DNA from 2 places in the Cohnella candida genome. Region 2 is predicted to be linked to the other one. Evidence: riboswitches for the same ligand, from Rfam matches in the RefSeq annotation. Region 2 holds a riboswitch; the other holds the start of a gene.

Region 1 (7,102 bases), 2.5 Mb from region 2:
GGGGTGGCCCTCGGCGCACCCTTCATCACCGTCGCCACTTACAAAATGCCGCGAAAAGCACTCCTGTTGCTCCTCATGGGGATTTTCATCGTGGGCAACGCCCTCGCGGCTCTCGCTCCATCTTATGGAGTGCTTATGTTCGCCCGGATCGTCGCGGCGCTAACGCACGGCTCGTTCTTCGGGGTCGGGTCCGTGGTCGCTGCGGAGCTGGTTACGAAAGAGAAGCGCGCCGGCGCGATTGCCTTGATGTTCACCGGGCTTACGCTCGCGAACATCCTCGGCGTGCCGATCGGCACATTCATCGGCCAGGAATTCGGCTGGCGATCGACATTCTGGGCCATCACGGCCATCGGGATCGTGGCGCTGATCGGCGTTATGGTTCTCGTCCCCCGCATTCAAGCCGCGCCTTCCCGCTTGAGCCGGGAGATCGGCGTATTGTCACGTCCCGCGGTGCTGGTGGCGCTGTTGATGACGATTTTCGGTTTCGCCGGCGTATTCACCGCGTTCACCTACATTAAACCGATATTGGTGGACATCAGCGGATTTCCGGTCGACTCGGTCTCCTACATTCTCGTGCTGTTCGGAGTCGGGATTACACTTGGCAACATTTACGGGGGTAAATTGGCCGACCGCAAACTGTTGCCTTCTCTGATCGGCATTCTCGTATTCTTGGTCGCCGTGCTTGCCCTGCTTGGGGCCGTGGATCACTGGAAAATCGCCACCCTGATCGCCATTTTCCTCCTCGGAGTAGCGGCCTTCGGAACTGTGCCGGGACTTCAGCTTCACATGTTAAACACGGCAAAGGAAGCGCCGACCCTAGCCTCGACGCTAAACATCGCGGCGTTTAACCTCGGGAACGCCCTCGGCGCTTATCTGGGTGGAATCGTCATTGAATACGGAATTGGCGGCGGGCTGGAAGCCGTCCCTTGGACCGCTTCCCTCGTTACTGTCGCGGGCATACTGTTCACCTTGTGGGGATATCGCCAGAACCACAGGGCATAAACTCAATTCGTCGTCCACAAACAAAAATGATGGCTCAACTCTACTGAGTTGAGCCATCATTTTTTGATAGATATTATTGCGAATAATTTTGCCTTATGATACGGTTCACCGCGCAGTCTGTAACAGCAAGTTTTCTTGACGGCTCGCTGTTACACTCCACGTTTGTTGCCCCATAACCAGGTATGAAGCTGCGGTAAAACTCTTACCGATCTAAGCACCGTTGATGCCATTACACTTTGGACCAACCATTCATAACATTTCATCAAACGCTTCAACAATACGGTCGAATCGGTTTCCATTATATCGTTATTCCCCGCCTGCAAAAACATGGACACTTCCGGATACCGACGGTGAACCTCTTCTGCGAATCGAATGTCTGCGTCGTCGAACACAACTACTTTCAGACAAAAGCAGCGGTTATGGTCCGAAAGCCTAGAAACCAGTTCGTCGAGAATATCCCAATCGGTTTGCATCCCCGAACTGGGCGGTTTCGGGGACAAAGTCAACTCGTCAATTTGGAGGAACCAATCCCGCCATAGGCTGCCCTGCGTCTCCAATGCAACGGCAATCCCATTTTCGTGCAGCAGATCAATGAGTTCATTTAGTTGAGGAAGAAGTGCAGGATTCCCTCCTGACAGCGTCACATGAGAAAAAGACTCGCCGCCTATACGAGATAGTTCTTGGAAGATTTCCGAGGCCATCAGCATGCGGATGTCTTGCTTGCCCGTTCCGTCCCAAGTAAAGGCGGAATCACACCAGGAACAGGAATAGTCGCAGCCTGCTGTGCGGACAAACATGGTTTTCTGCCCGATGACCATTCCTTCCCCTTGGATGGTGGGGCCGAATATCTCCATGATTGGGAACCGATTAGATGCCATAGGAATCACCTGCTCTAGGAAGGTACACCACATAACTTGTCGGGGTTTCCCTTAAGAAAACCTGTAAACACCGGGGCTTATTCTCGGAACGGTCAAGATAAGCCTGGATGATTTCGTATACCGTTCTGGCCAGAACCTCCGATGTAGGGAACCGTTCCGGATCCTCATCTTTAAAATAAGCATGATGGTCATTCAACAGCGAATGATCGAAACAGTCATGGATCAGCTTCTTGATTTCCGAGAAATTAACCAAAAATCCGGCTGCATCCAGATCGTTGCCGGCAATCGTGACATTGACGAAATAGGTATGTCCGTGCACACGGCTGCATTTCCCCGCAGCGTCGGACGGCACATAATGCGCTGCGGCAAATTGCAGATCCTTATTCAATTCATAGCAAAAAGGATGGACGACGGATGGATAAATTTGTTGAATCATCACTGAGCCCCTCCTTTTTCTTCAGAAGATATTCCTCCAACCCCTTCTTACGAAGAAGGCATGACGGGCATTCTCCGCAGCCTTCGGCCACGATGCCGTTATAGCAAGTAAGCGTCCTCTCCCGCACATATTCCAGCACGCCGAGTTCGTCGGCCATTCTCCATGTATCCGCTTTGGTCAACCACATCAGCGGCGTTTCGATGACGAATGGGTACTCCATCGCCAGATTTAACGTTACATTCAGCGATTTGATAAATACGTCCCGGCAATCCGGGTAACCACTGAAGTCCGTCTCGCATACCCCGGTTACAATATGTCTCGCCCCGATCTGTTTCGCCAATATCGCGGCAAACGTCAAAAACAACAAGTTTCGTCCATCCACAAAGGTCGTCGGTAACGCCCCTTCATCATGTTCAATGGAAATATCCTGCCTGGTCAAAGCATTGGGCGCCAGTTGATTCAGAAGAGCCATATCCAATACATGATGCCGTACCTTCTGTTCCTTCGCGATTTGAGCCGCACAATCGAGTTCAAGACGATGCCGCTGCCCGTAATCGAACGTTACAGCCTCCACCTCGCCAAACCGTTGCATGGCCCAAAACAAACATGTCGTGCTATCTTGACCGCCGCTAAAAACAACGACTGCTTTATGTTGTTTCATCATGTCGTGCTCCTTTCGTTGACCCAACAAAACAAAAAAACGATATCTAAGGAGATACCGTTTCCTTAGTTTTTTATAGAGGGTGTGCTAAAACCTCTCCTGAAACCATCGAATTGATTTCAGAATTTATTTTGTTACTTACCATTGTACTACAAAACCTTTTGCCGCGACCATCGCGTTTTACATTTCCAGCAAATCCTTCAGACGAAGACCCGTTGCAGGTGAAGCAGTATAAATCACAATTTTGATTCCCGGATGATCTGGCTGCTGCAAGGTTACATACTCGAATTCCATTTCACCGATACTGGGGTTCGTCCATCGCTTATGGCAATCGACTGTGATTTGAACGTCATGCTTCGGCCAATGCTCACGGAACGCTTCACTCGTCCGCAGCAGTTCCTCGATGAGCTCGTTAAACCTCGAATCTTGTTGGAAGTACGCATAATCCGCACGAAATCTGGCAATCATGACCTGCGCTTTGGCCTCCCAATCCGGGTTGTTCCTCCTAGTTTCGGAATCCGTTAGAAATCTGCGCAGCCAATTCGGTTTTAATACCCTGTCCTTCGTGAATGCCGGCAGTCTGAACACCAACTCCGCCGCTTTGTTCCATAGCAGCATGTCCCAGCTACTCCCCAAAACGAGCGCAGGATTCGGATCGAGGGCAAGCACCGTACGTTCCAACCCAAGCGTCACCTCTTGACTCGCGTGGACAAGCTCCCGCTCCACGGGCCTTGCAAGCGTATAGAGATGGCGTCTCTCCCCACTTGATAATCGCAGCGCAATGGCTAAGCTGTCCAGTACCTGATCGGACGGATTGGACACTCTCCCCTGCTCTAAGGATGTGTACCACGAAGTACCGATGTGGGCCATCTGTGCCACTTCTTCACGGCGAAGCCCTGGCGTCCGGCGTCGGCCATAGAACGGCAGCCCCACATCTTCCGGAGTAAGTCGTTCTCGACGTGCTCGCAAAAACTCACCTAACGAAAGCGTTTCTGGGGAAGAACCTTCCTTCACGATGAACCACCTCATTTAGCCTAACACTTCCAATCGTACGAAAAACACAGGAAGGCAGATTGATGCAGGTTTTGTCATAATTCCAGTATAGCACTGGAAAATGACGGGTTGGAGGGAAATCCGAATGATTCTAATTACTGGCGGCTTAGGATTCATCGGCACTCACACGACAAGAGCACTGCTTGATCTTGGCGAGACCTGCGTGCTTACGCAGTATCGAACCTCCGATATCCCGAGCTTTATCAAAAGCGAACTCGGCAAGCGCGCGTTCATAGAGCAGGTAGATATTACGGATCCATCGGCATTCCTTGAGATCGGTAAGCGCCGCAACATTTCTGGAATCATCCACTTGGCGATGCCGGGTTCCGGTGTGACCGGTCTCTTTGATAAGCTTCGTGCACATCATGAAAGCCTGCAAAACGTTCTGCAGGCGGCTCATCAATGGGGCGTCCCCCGGGTCAGCATCAGCAGCGCAATTGGCGTCTATATGGGCGTGAGTGAAAGCCCGTTCCGTGAGGATATGCCGCTGCCAATGTCCGCAGACAATCCCTTCACGGCCTTCAAAAAGAGCTCCGAACTAATCGCGTCTTATATCGCCCGTAGCGCGGGCTTTGAGGTGGTGAACCTTCGAATCGCAGGTATCTGGGGCCCTATGCAAAAGTCAGCTGCCAACCTTGTCGTCGCCCCCAAGCTTGTCCAAGCTGCAGTAAGCGGGATGCCGGCTAATTTTTCAAACACGGCTTCATCTCATCTCTTGGATGCGTACGATATGTGTTACGTCAAAGATTGTGCCCGAGCCATTGCACTCCTCCAAACCGCTCAGCAACTGAACCACAGCACCTACAACATCGGTTCGGGACGTATCATCCGGAATGAAGAGTTCGTCGCGGCAATCCACCGTATCATCCCGGACGCAGAGATTTCTCTGCCCAAGGGTCACCGTTTGGACGTTTGCCTCGACATCACTCGCATTCGACAAGATACGGGATACGAGCCTGCATACGACATCGAGCGGGGGATTGCAGATTATATTGGTTGGTTACGTTCGGGGAATGTGGTGTAATCATATGCAATAAAGTACCTGCAAAGCCGCCTACAATCCCTGTGGCAACATTAAAACTCTCCGCAAACGATTTGCCGAATCTTCTCGATCGGTGCCTTGGGTACACGATCATAGGTTAACAGACCGTTGATTTCTTGCTCCACGTCCGTTAATTGCGTATAGCAAAACCCTTGAACGACCGGAGAGAGGTACAGAGGACGAAATACGGCTTTCAGTCGGCGAAGGAAATCCTGCTCGTTGCTTGCCACGGAATACCCCCATCCTTCCCCTCTCTTCGGAAAAGAAATGCCCCCGAATTCCGTGACGAGGATCGGCTGCCCTTCGTACGCGGCGCCTCCCACGAGTAATCTTCTTCTATTGGCCGGCATGGCTTGAATCGCATTATCCGCCGTGGCATAACGTTGGGACAATACGTCTTCCCTCCACTCGTAATCGTGAATGCCGACCAAATCCGTCTTCAGCATCTCCCATCCGTCGTTGCCGATGACGGGTCTCGTATCGTCCAGCGATTTGATCAGATGGTACAGCGACAAGACGTGTTGCTGCTGCCTCGCATCGATCTGGATGTTGGGAACGCCCCAGCTCTCGTTAATCGGAACCCACGCTGCGATGCAAGGATGGTTGTAATCCCTCTCCAGAATCTCTTGCCACTCGCGGGTAATCCGATGTACGTAGTCATCCGAATAAACGTAAGCGTTCGCGCATTCTCCCCAGACCAGCAAACCTTGCCGATCGCACTCTTATAAGAAGCGCGGATCTTCCGTTTTCTGATGTTTGCGCACGCCGTTAAATCCCATGGCCTTCGTGAGCTGAACGTCACGAACGATCGCATCCAGTGAAGGAGCGGTAAGATTACCATCCGGAAAATAGCCTTGATCCAGCACCATGCGCATGAAATAAGGCCGGTTGTTCAATTTAAACTTGCCGTCTTCGATCGAAATTTTCCGCATGCCGAAATAACTGTCGCACTCGTCTACCGTGACACCGTTTACAGAAAGCTCGAAACGGATGTCGTACAAGTTCGGATTTTCCGGCGTCCACAAGCGGCCGAATCCATGATCGTTGCCGCCATGCAGCCGGATCGTACGCGTCTCTTCCCTGCCGTGTATTCTGTATCGTTGTTCCGATACGGTCGTTCCTTCGAAGGTGACCCTCATTTTCAACCATACTTCTTGGCCGGCGGGATGATCGGTGACGAACGTACGAATCTCGATATCGTTCCGGTCGATATCCGGTTTGTATTTGATCTTCTTTAGATGAACGGCGTGGACAGGCTCAAGCCAGACGCTCTGCCAAATGCCCGTCGTCCGGGTGTAAAAGATGCCGGAAGAGCGTTCTTCCCAATATTGCTTGCCTCTAGGCTGCGTCAAATCCTTGCTGTCATCTTCGACTCTTACCGTTATGACGATGCGGTTACCCGTCAACAAATCGGTAATATCCGCTTGAAACGGGGTGTGACCGCCTTCGTGGATCGCGGCCAATTCCCCGTTGATCCACACTCGGGTCAGGTAATCCACCGCGCCAAAATGAATGATGATTCGCCTATCGTTCCAATCTTGCGGGATTTCGACGACTTTCCGATACCAGACGACATCATGAAAAGAAGGATCTCCGATACCGCTGAGCGCGCTTTGATATGCGAACGGCACTTGAATCTTCCGATTGAACGGAGAATCCGCCAAATACCACTTGTCTTTTTCTCCCTTCCTCTCATCGTCGAAAGCGAATTCCCATTCTCCATTTAAACTAAGCCATTCACTTCGCCGAAGTACCGGACGGGGATACTCCGTCCTGGTCGAATGGAACGTATTCATCGCGTTCAACACCCTCCCGCACGATAACTGCTTCATCTCTTGCCGTAAATTAAATGTACCACATGCAAATAAAAAAGACGTATTCGACTTGAACGAAGTCGAATACGCCTTTCTGGTAGCGGGCGGTTCAGTCAAAGAATAGCTAAACCTTGCGCCCCCGTCGAATATTTATGGTTTTCAATACTCTTGGCAATCATGAATTGCGCGGCGTAATAAGTGACCATGACGGCATAT
Region 2 (7,102 bases):
ATCCCGGCAATGACGGCGTGGAGTACACGGTCAACGTATCGAACAGCTCCAGCCCATTAGTGGAGGGACTCGAGGATTTCACCGTGCGGAGCGAGCAATATTACATGCACGTCGACCCTGCGGTCGAAGTGCTCGCGACGACGCGCTTTCCGGTCGTGCCGGGGCCGCATTCACTCAACAAAGCGGTCGACATGCCGGTGGTTTGGACGAAACGCTGGGGAGTCGGCCGGGTGTATTACAACTCGCTCGGCCATCAGGCGAACATCGTGGAAATGCCGCCGGTGCTGGAACTCATGCGGCGGGGATTTCTCTGGGCCGCGCAAGGCAAACAATCCTGATCGGGGATCAATGAAGGAGACGGGAACCTTATGGAGAAACTGAAAGTCGGCATTATCGGAACGGGCAACATCAGCGGCATTTATTTTCAGAACGGCAAACGATTCGAGTCGATGGAAGTCGTCGCCTGCGCGGACATCGACGTCGAACGCGCGAAAGCGAAAGCGGCCGAGCACGGCGTGCGCGGATGCTCGGTAGACGAGCTGCTGGCAGATCCGGAAGTCCAAATGGTCATCAACCTGACGATTCCGCAGGCGCATGCCTCGGTCTGCATGAAAGCCCTTGAAGCGGGCAAACACGTTTACGTCGAGAAGCCGCTCTCCGTTACCCGCGAGGAAGGCAAACAGCTGCTGGAGCTTGCCGAGCGCAAGGGACTTCGCGTCGGCTGCGCGCCGGACACGTTCCTCGGCGGCGGCATACAGACGAGCATCAAGCTGATCGAAGACGGCTGGATCGGCACGCCGATCGGCGCCACGGCCTTCATGACCAGCAGCGGCCCGGAAAGCTGGCACCCGGCTCCGGAGTTCTTCTACCAAATCGGCGGCGGCCCTATGTTCGACATGGGACCGTACTATTTGACGGCGATGGTCGCCATGCTCGGCCCCATCACCCGCGTCACCGGCTCTGCGCGGATCTCCCATGCGGAGCGGACGATCACGAGCCAGCCGAAATTCGGGCAAGTCGTGAAGGTTGAAACGCCGACGCACATCGCGGGCGTACTCGACTTCGCTTCCGGTCCGGTGGGCACGCTGCTCACCAGCTTCGACATCGCGGGCGGCTCCACGCTTCCGCGCATCGAAGTGTACGGCAGCCAAGGCACGCTGCTGGTGCCGGATCCGAACACGTTCGGCGGCCCTGTGTCCGTCTGGCGCGCGGGATCCCGCGAGTGGTCGCAGATTCCGCTCACCCACGGCAAAGCGGAGAACGCCCGCGGCGTCGGCGCGGCGGACATGGCCAAAGCCATCCTGACCGGCCGCAAGCACCGCGCGAACGGCGCGATGGCTAACCACGTGCTCGAGGCGATGCACGGCTTCCACGATGCATCGGCGCAAGGCAAGCATTACATCATGCAAAGCACCTGCGAGAAGCCGGCTCCGCTGCCGCTCGGACTGGGCGACCACGAGCTGGACTGAGCCGCTAATTTAAAAAAGCTCCTCCCTTGCCAACAGGCGAAGGAGGAGCTTTCCGTCTATAAGGCCGGTTGTCATCTAACCTACGATTTCCTTGATTTTGACGGAACCGTCTTTGCTCAGGTCGATGAACTCGTCGTCGAGCGAGACGAGGGGGCTCGTCGGATAGTTCGGATTGATGAGCAAGATCCGGCCTTTCCGTTCATCGGAGAGAATGACTTCGCTGCCGATCTGCGCGGCCATCAGCCCGTTCAGGAAGGTCAGGCCGATCGCCGAATCGAAGCGGCCTTGGATGATTTGCTTGTGGATCTCGTGGATGACTTCGTAGAAAGCATACGCCTCCCTGTAGGGGCGCGCCGAAGTCATCGCTACGTACACGTCGGCCAGGGCGATGATTTTGCTTAAGGGGTCGATCTCGCTCCCTTTAATCCCTTGAGGGTAACCGCTGCCGTCTTCCCGCTCATGATGCTGCAGGGCGACCCGGGCGATGCGGGGGTCCACTCCTGACTCCAGAAGAAGCTCGTATCCCAGCATAGCGTGCTCTTTCATGATCTCCCGCTCGCTGGGGAGCAGCCTCTCCGGTTTCTTGAGCAAATAGGAGGGGAGTTTGACCGAGCCGATATCGTAGAGGCTGGCCGCCGAATTGAGCAAGGAAAGCTCCTTCTGGTCGAGGTGCAGCCATTTGCCCAGCATGGCGGACATGACGACGACGCCGATGCTCTGCTTGTAGCGGTAATCCGCCATCGACTTGAGATCCGCGAAGAGTTGGAACAGGTTGCGTTTACGGGCGGCCTCCATGATGACCGGGAGCACTTTCTCCTCGAGTTCGAGCACCGGAACCGTTCCGTTGGCTTGCACGAAATGATCGATGTCCTGCAGCCGGGCAGCCGTTTTGTTGACCAGCTCCCTCACTTCCGCCTGATTGGCGGGACCCGTTTCGACTTCCTGGACGATGACGTCGAAAACGTCGACCTTGAAGTTGGCCATCAGCTCGATATGGTGCTCCGTTAAAACCGTGCCCTCTGGAATGAGCAGCAGCCCTTTGTTGTCCATGACGTGATGAAGAACGCGTTTGCCGCCCAGATGGGAATATTCGTCGTACCGCATGGCAGCCTCCTTGGGGTGTTGTGCCGTCAGACAGCCCACAAAGCCTTGGAGCAGCGAGAAAACGCTTACCTTTTGCCGCGTATCCGGGTATAAAAAAACATCCAACCTTCGCTCAAGAAGATAGGATGTTTTGTCGGGACAAAGAAGTAGGGGTCTCCCTATGCTTCGGCAACTCGGCCGCCATGGGGCTTTCGCCCGGTAGGCCCGTAGCTTTGCGTCCTTATCTTTCGATAAGTTTGCCTTTCTCGTGGTCAGGTCAGATTATAAGGTATTTTGGCATGGAAGTCCATACAAATAATGGGACCAGCGTCCCAGTCTAGTCAACGGCCCGGATCTGTGCTATCCTATCGGATGACAACTGAACAAGAAAATCCGGTTTCGCCTCGGCGATCCGGGAGAGGTTCGCGAACTCCCTCTATAAAAAACTATAGCAAGCGACCGCTTCAGCCGGCTCGCTCTTCGCTTTGTGCGCAGAGATTCGGCAGATAGACGATCGCTGTTTTTTTGGAGTTCCTTCGGATGCGAATCTCGTTCTTGTTCCCGGTCCCGGCTGCCGTACCTATGAGCCGAGGGAGACAAGGAGGAGATTTTTTTATGTCCCATGCAGGACGCGGCAAGGAAGAATTGCAGGATATCACGCTGCTTGGCAATCAAGGCACGAAATACCCGTTCAACTATGCGCCGGAAGTGCTCGAGTCGTTCGACAACAAGCATACGGGCCGGGATTACTTCGTGAAATTCAATTGTCCCGAGTTTACGAGCCTGTGCCCGATCACGGGCCAGCCCGACTTCGCGACGATCTACATCTCCTACATTCCGGACGTGAAAATGGTGGAGAGCAAGTCCCTGAAGCTCTACCTGTTCAGCTTTCGCAACCACGGGGATTTCCACGAGGATTGCATGAACATCATCATGAACGACCTCATCAAACTGATGGAGCCGCGCTACATCGAGGTATGGGGAAAATTCACCCCTAGAGGCGGCATTTCGATCGATCCTTATTGCAATTGGGGGCGCCCGGGCACGAAGTACGAAGAGATGGCTTTCCATCGTTTGATGAATCACGATATGTATCCCGAGAAAGTCGACAACCGTTAAGGAGGAGAAGAACGAATGTTGAAAACGGTGCTGGTTCTGCTGTATCTGCTGGCGATCGTGATGGCGAACGTCATTACGGCGAACAACGATCCTGTCCTGTGGGGCAAATTGATCATCCCGGCGGGCTCGTTCCTGATCGGGGCGACGTTCATTCTGAGAGACTTGGTGCAGAACACGATCGGACGCAAACTCACGTACGGCGCGATCGGAGCGGCGATGGTCCTGTCGGCGGTCTCGTCGTATTTGCTCGGCGATACGCTGTGGATCGTGGCGGCGTCCACGATCACGTTCTTGTTCTCGGAGACGGCCGATACGGAGATTTACTCCAGGCTGCGGCTTCCGATGTCGCTGAGGGTGCTGTACAGCGGTCTCGTCGGCGGCATGTTCGACAGCGTCATCTTCGTCGTCATCGGCTTGTCGCCGATCGGCGCGGGCTTCCTGCCGTGGGATTTGGTCGGCTACGCGATCGCGGGGCAGATCGTCGTCAAAGTCGGGATGCAATGCATCGGCGCGCTCATCGTGCAGCTCATGCCGAAGCCGCGCGTTACGGCGAAAGCTTGAGATTTCGGAAAAAAGCCTTCTTCCGGTTCGACGGAAGAAGGCTTTTTCGTTTTAGGCGGAGGGTTTGTCGAACGTATGAACGAGCTTCCAATTCGCGCCGCCGTCCGAAGTCACGTACATTTTCGAAGGTTCTTGGCCGTCCGTGTTGATCCACCAGACGTGATCGGCGTCCGCCGCGGCGATCTGTTGGACGTCGAAGCCGGAATACTCCGGCTTCAGGTTGACCCAGGTTTCGCCGCCGTCCGTCGTTTTGCCGAGCCGGTTCGGTTTGTCGCAAGCTTGGCATTGGCCGCCCATGAAGGCGACGTCCGGGCTCGCGACATACAGCGTGCCGGGGGAGTTTCCGCCGTTACGGGGCACCTTTTTCTCATCCATCGTGAAGCCCGGGGCCGGACCGGAGCCCGCGCCGGAGTTGGCGAGGACCGGCTGCCAGCTCTTGCCGCCGTCGCGGGTATGGAACAGCGAGTAGGAGGTTTGGGACATGCCCGAACCGCCCACCACTTCGACCCAGGCGTCGTTTTTGCCCGCCGACCGGATCACCGAATTCGTCGGCGGGACGTCGGAGTCTTTCGACAGTACGGTCGTCCACGTTTTGCCGCCGTCCGACGTCTTGCGGATCGAGAATCCGTGCTGCCCGTTCGTGACCGCCCATCCGTTCTTGGCGTCGTGGAAGTAGACGTCCCCGACCGTCTTGCCCGGCGTCGTCATAGGGGTCCAAGTTTTGCCGCCGTCGGTCGTATGGGCGTCGCCGCTGAACGCCTCGAGGTCCGATACGAAGTGGAAAAACGAGTCGTTCGGCACCGTTCCGCCATCTTCCCAGTGTTTGCCTCCGTCAGTTGTACGGACCAGCTTCACGCTCTTGTGATCCCCGCTGGCCAGCGATGCCCACGCTTTGTCCTTATTCAGGGCGAAAATCTGATGCACGACGTTCTGAGGCCGAAGCTGGATGCTCCAATGTGCGCCGCCGTCGGCCGTTCCGGCGATCCATCCGTCGCCGCCCGCCCAGCCGATCATCGGATTCGCCAGCCGGACCGCCGTGACCTTGCCCGTCTTCGTCGAATCGGTACCCGGATCCGCCGAATCGGCAGGCGGGCTGGCGGACGTTGGCGCGGCGGATGCCGATTCGTTCGGCGATGCGGCGGGCGACGCGGCCGGCGACGACACCGGTGAGCTGCCGGACGGCGAGGCTCCGTTGTTGCCGGCGGAACAGCCGGCGGCGCCGATTAGCAGAATCGAGCAAAGCAGCAGGAGGGTATGCGATCGTCTCAGTTTTCCCATGTTGGCCATCTCCTTTTTTCGATTACCTTTTAGACGGTGGAAAGTTCGATAAAGTTAAATTTTTATGATGCATTTCGCAGAGCCCGTTTATACGCCGGAAGGGGCAGATATGTATATTTCACCCTTTTTCTTCTGATTTTTTCCTTTACGCTGCCGGCGATTTCCGATTATGATCGATGGGACGAGATCGGACGGGAACAAGAGACCGTCCATTCGAAAGGGAGAGCGCGAAAATAATGGCAACGGAACGGGCATATGCCGGGATTGATTTGGGCGGGACGAAAATATTGGCGGTTATCGTGGACCCGGAAGGAACGGTGTTGGCTTCCGAAGAGCAGCCGACGCTCGCCGCCGAGGGACCGGAGAGCGTGATGGCGAGAATGGCGGACATGGTCCGGCGGCTGATCGCCGCCAGCGGCCGAGAAGTGTCGGCGCTGGGCGTGGCGACGGCGGGCACGCTCGATCCGGAAACGGGGACCGTTCTGTTCGCGGGGAATTTGGGGTGGACCCGCGTGCCGCTCGGGCAGACGCTGGAGCGCGAGCTTGGCCTGAAGGTACGGGTCGAAAACGACGCCAACGCCGCGGCTTACGGGGAGTGGAAAGCGGGAGCCGGCAGGGGCACGCGCCATTGCGTGTTCGTCACCGTCTCAACGGGCATCGGCGGGGGGTTGATTTGCGACGGCCGTTTGGTCCGGGGGCTCACGGCGAGCGCCGGAGAGATCGGGCATATCACGATCGATTGGAATGGACCGGTATGCGGCTGCGGCAACGTCGGCTGCATGGAACTGTATGCTTCCGGGACGGCTATCGGCAAGGCCGGCTCGGCGGCTGCCGCGGCGGATCCCGCCGCCGGACGCGCAATGCTGGATTTGGCGGGCGGCGAGGCTTCCCGCATCACGTCCCGGGAAGTGGCGGCTGCCGCGGCAGGCGGCGACCCGCTGGCTTCGAAGCTGCTGCGGGATGCCGGCAGGGCGCTCGGCGTCGGTCTGGCCAGCGTCGTTCATTTGGCCAATCCCGAGTTGATCATTCTGGGCGGAGGCGCATCCAAGATCGGAGCACCTCTGCTGCAGCCGATGGAAGAAGCGCTTCGGCGCCACGTGATCCCGTCGCTGGGCGAGAACGTGCGCATCGTGCCTCCGCAGCTGGGGGTTCCGGCGGGCGCGATCGGCGCGGCTTTGATTACGGAGTAAACCGTTGCCTGCGAAAGAGTAGGCGAGCGCCAGAACCGTCAGGATAATGTGGATTTCCGTAGCCAAAACCCGCCTAAATCGGCGGGTTTTTGCCTTGACGGGGCCGGGAACCGCTTCTAAACTGAGGGACATACATAAAGGGGGGACCCCATTGTCGTCAATCGCGGATTCTCGCAAAGCAACGCTCGTTACGGTTACCGTATTGCCGGTGCTGCTCGCCGTCAGTCTCGTTCACCTGCTGAACGATTCCATGCAGGCCGTCGTGCCCGCCATGTTCACCATTTTGGAAGAATCGCTGCACTTGACCTACACCCAGGTCGGCTGGATCCTGTTCGCGCTCAACATGACCTCTTCCGTCATGCAGCCCGTCGTCGGGTCCTATACCGACCGCCGGTCATCCCC

Evidence for each region. A riboswitch is a leader RNA that binds a small molecule or an ion and turns the genes downstream of it on or off. The one in region 2 is predicted to bind preQ1.
Region 1: it holds a riboswitch for preQ1, as region 2 does, so the genes downstream of both, queC (7-cyano-7-deazaguanine synthase QueC) here and queF (preQ(1) synthase) in region 2, are expected to answer to the same signal.

What each region holds. Positions count from the first base shown of each region.
Region 1 is NZ_CP033433.1:2,261,095-2,268,196, forward strand. It holds gene EAV92_RS10780 (MFS transporter) at 1-1,002, shown strand, start outside; gene queE (7-carboxy-7-deazaguanine synthase QueE) at 1,152-1,880, opposite strand; gene queD (6-carboxytetrahydropterin synthase QueD) at 1,870-2,316, opposite strand; gene queC (7-cyano-7-deazaguanine synthase QueC) at 2,270-2,977, opposite strand; PreQ1 riboswitch class I at 3,037-3,080, opposite strand; gene EAV92_RS10800 (helix-turn-helix transcriptional regulator) at 3,158-3,991, opposite strand; gene EAV92_RS10805 (NAD-dependent epimerase/dehydratase family protein) at 4,116-5,054, shown strand; partial or broken gene EAV92_RS10810 (glycoside hydrolase family 2 protein) at 5,105-6,868, opposite strand; gene EAV92_RS10815 (lysoplasmalogenase) at 7,000-7,102, opposite strand, start outside.
Region 2 is NZ_CP033433.1:5,097,463-5,104,564, forward strand. It holds gene EAV92_RS23560 (ThuA domain-containing protein) at 1-338, shown strand, start outside; gene EAV92_RS23565 (Gfo/Idh/MocA family protein) at 369-1,469, shown strand; gene EAV92_RS23570 (HD-GYP domain-containing protein) at 1,545-2,573, opposite strand; cyclic di-GMP riboswitch class I at 2,738-2,824, opposite strand; PreQ1 riboswitch class I at 2,965-3,008, shown strand; gene queF (preQ(1) synthase) at 3,168-3,671, shown strand; gene EAV92_RS23580 (VUT family protein) at 3,687-4,232, shown strand; gene EAV92_RS23585 (WD40/YVTN/BNR-like repeat-containing protein) at 4,284-5,510, opposite strand; gene EAV92_RS23590 (ROK family protein) at 5,747-6,700, shown strand; gene EAV92_RS23595 (MFS transporter) at 6,852-7,102, shown strand, end outside.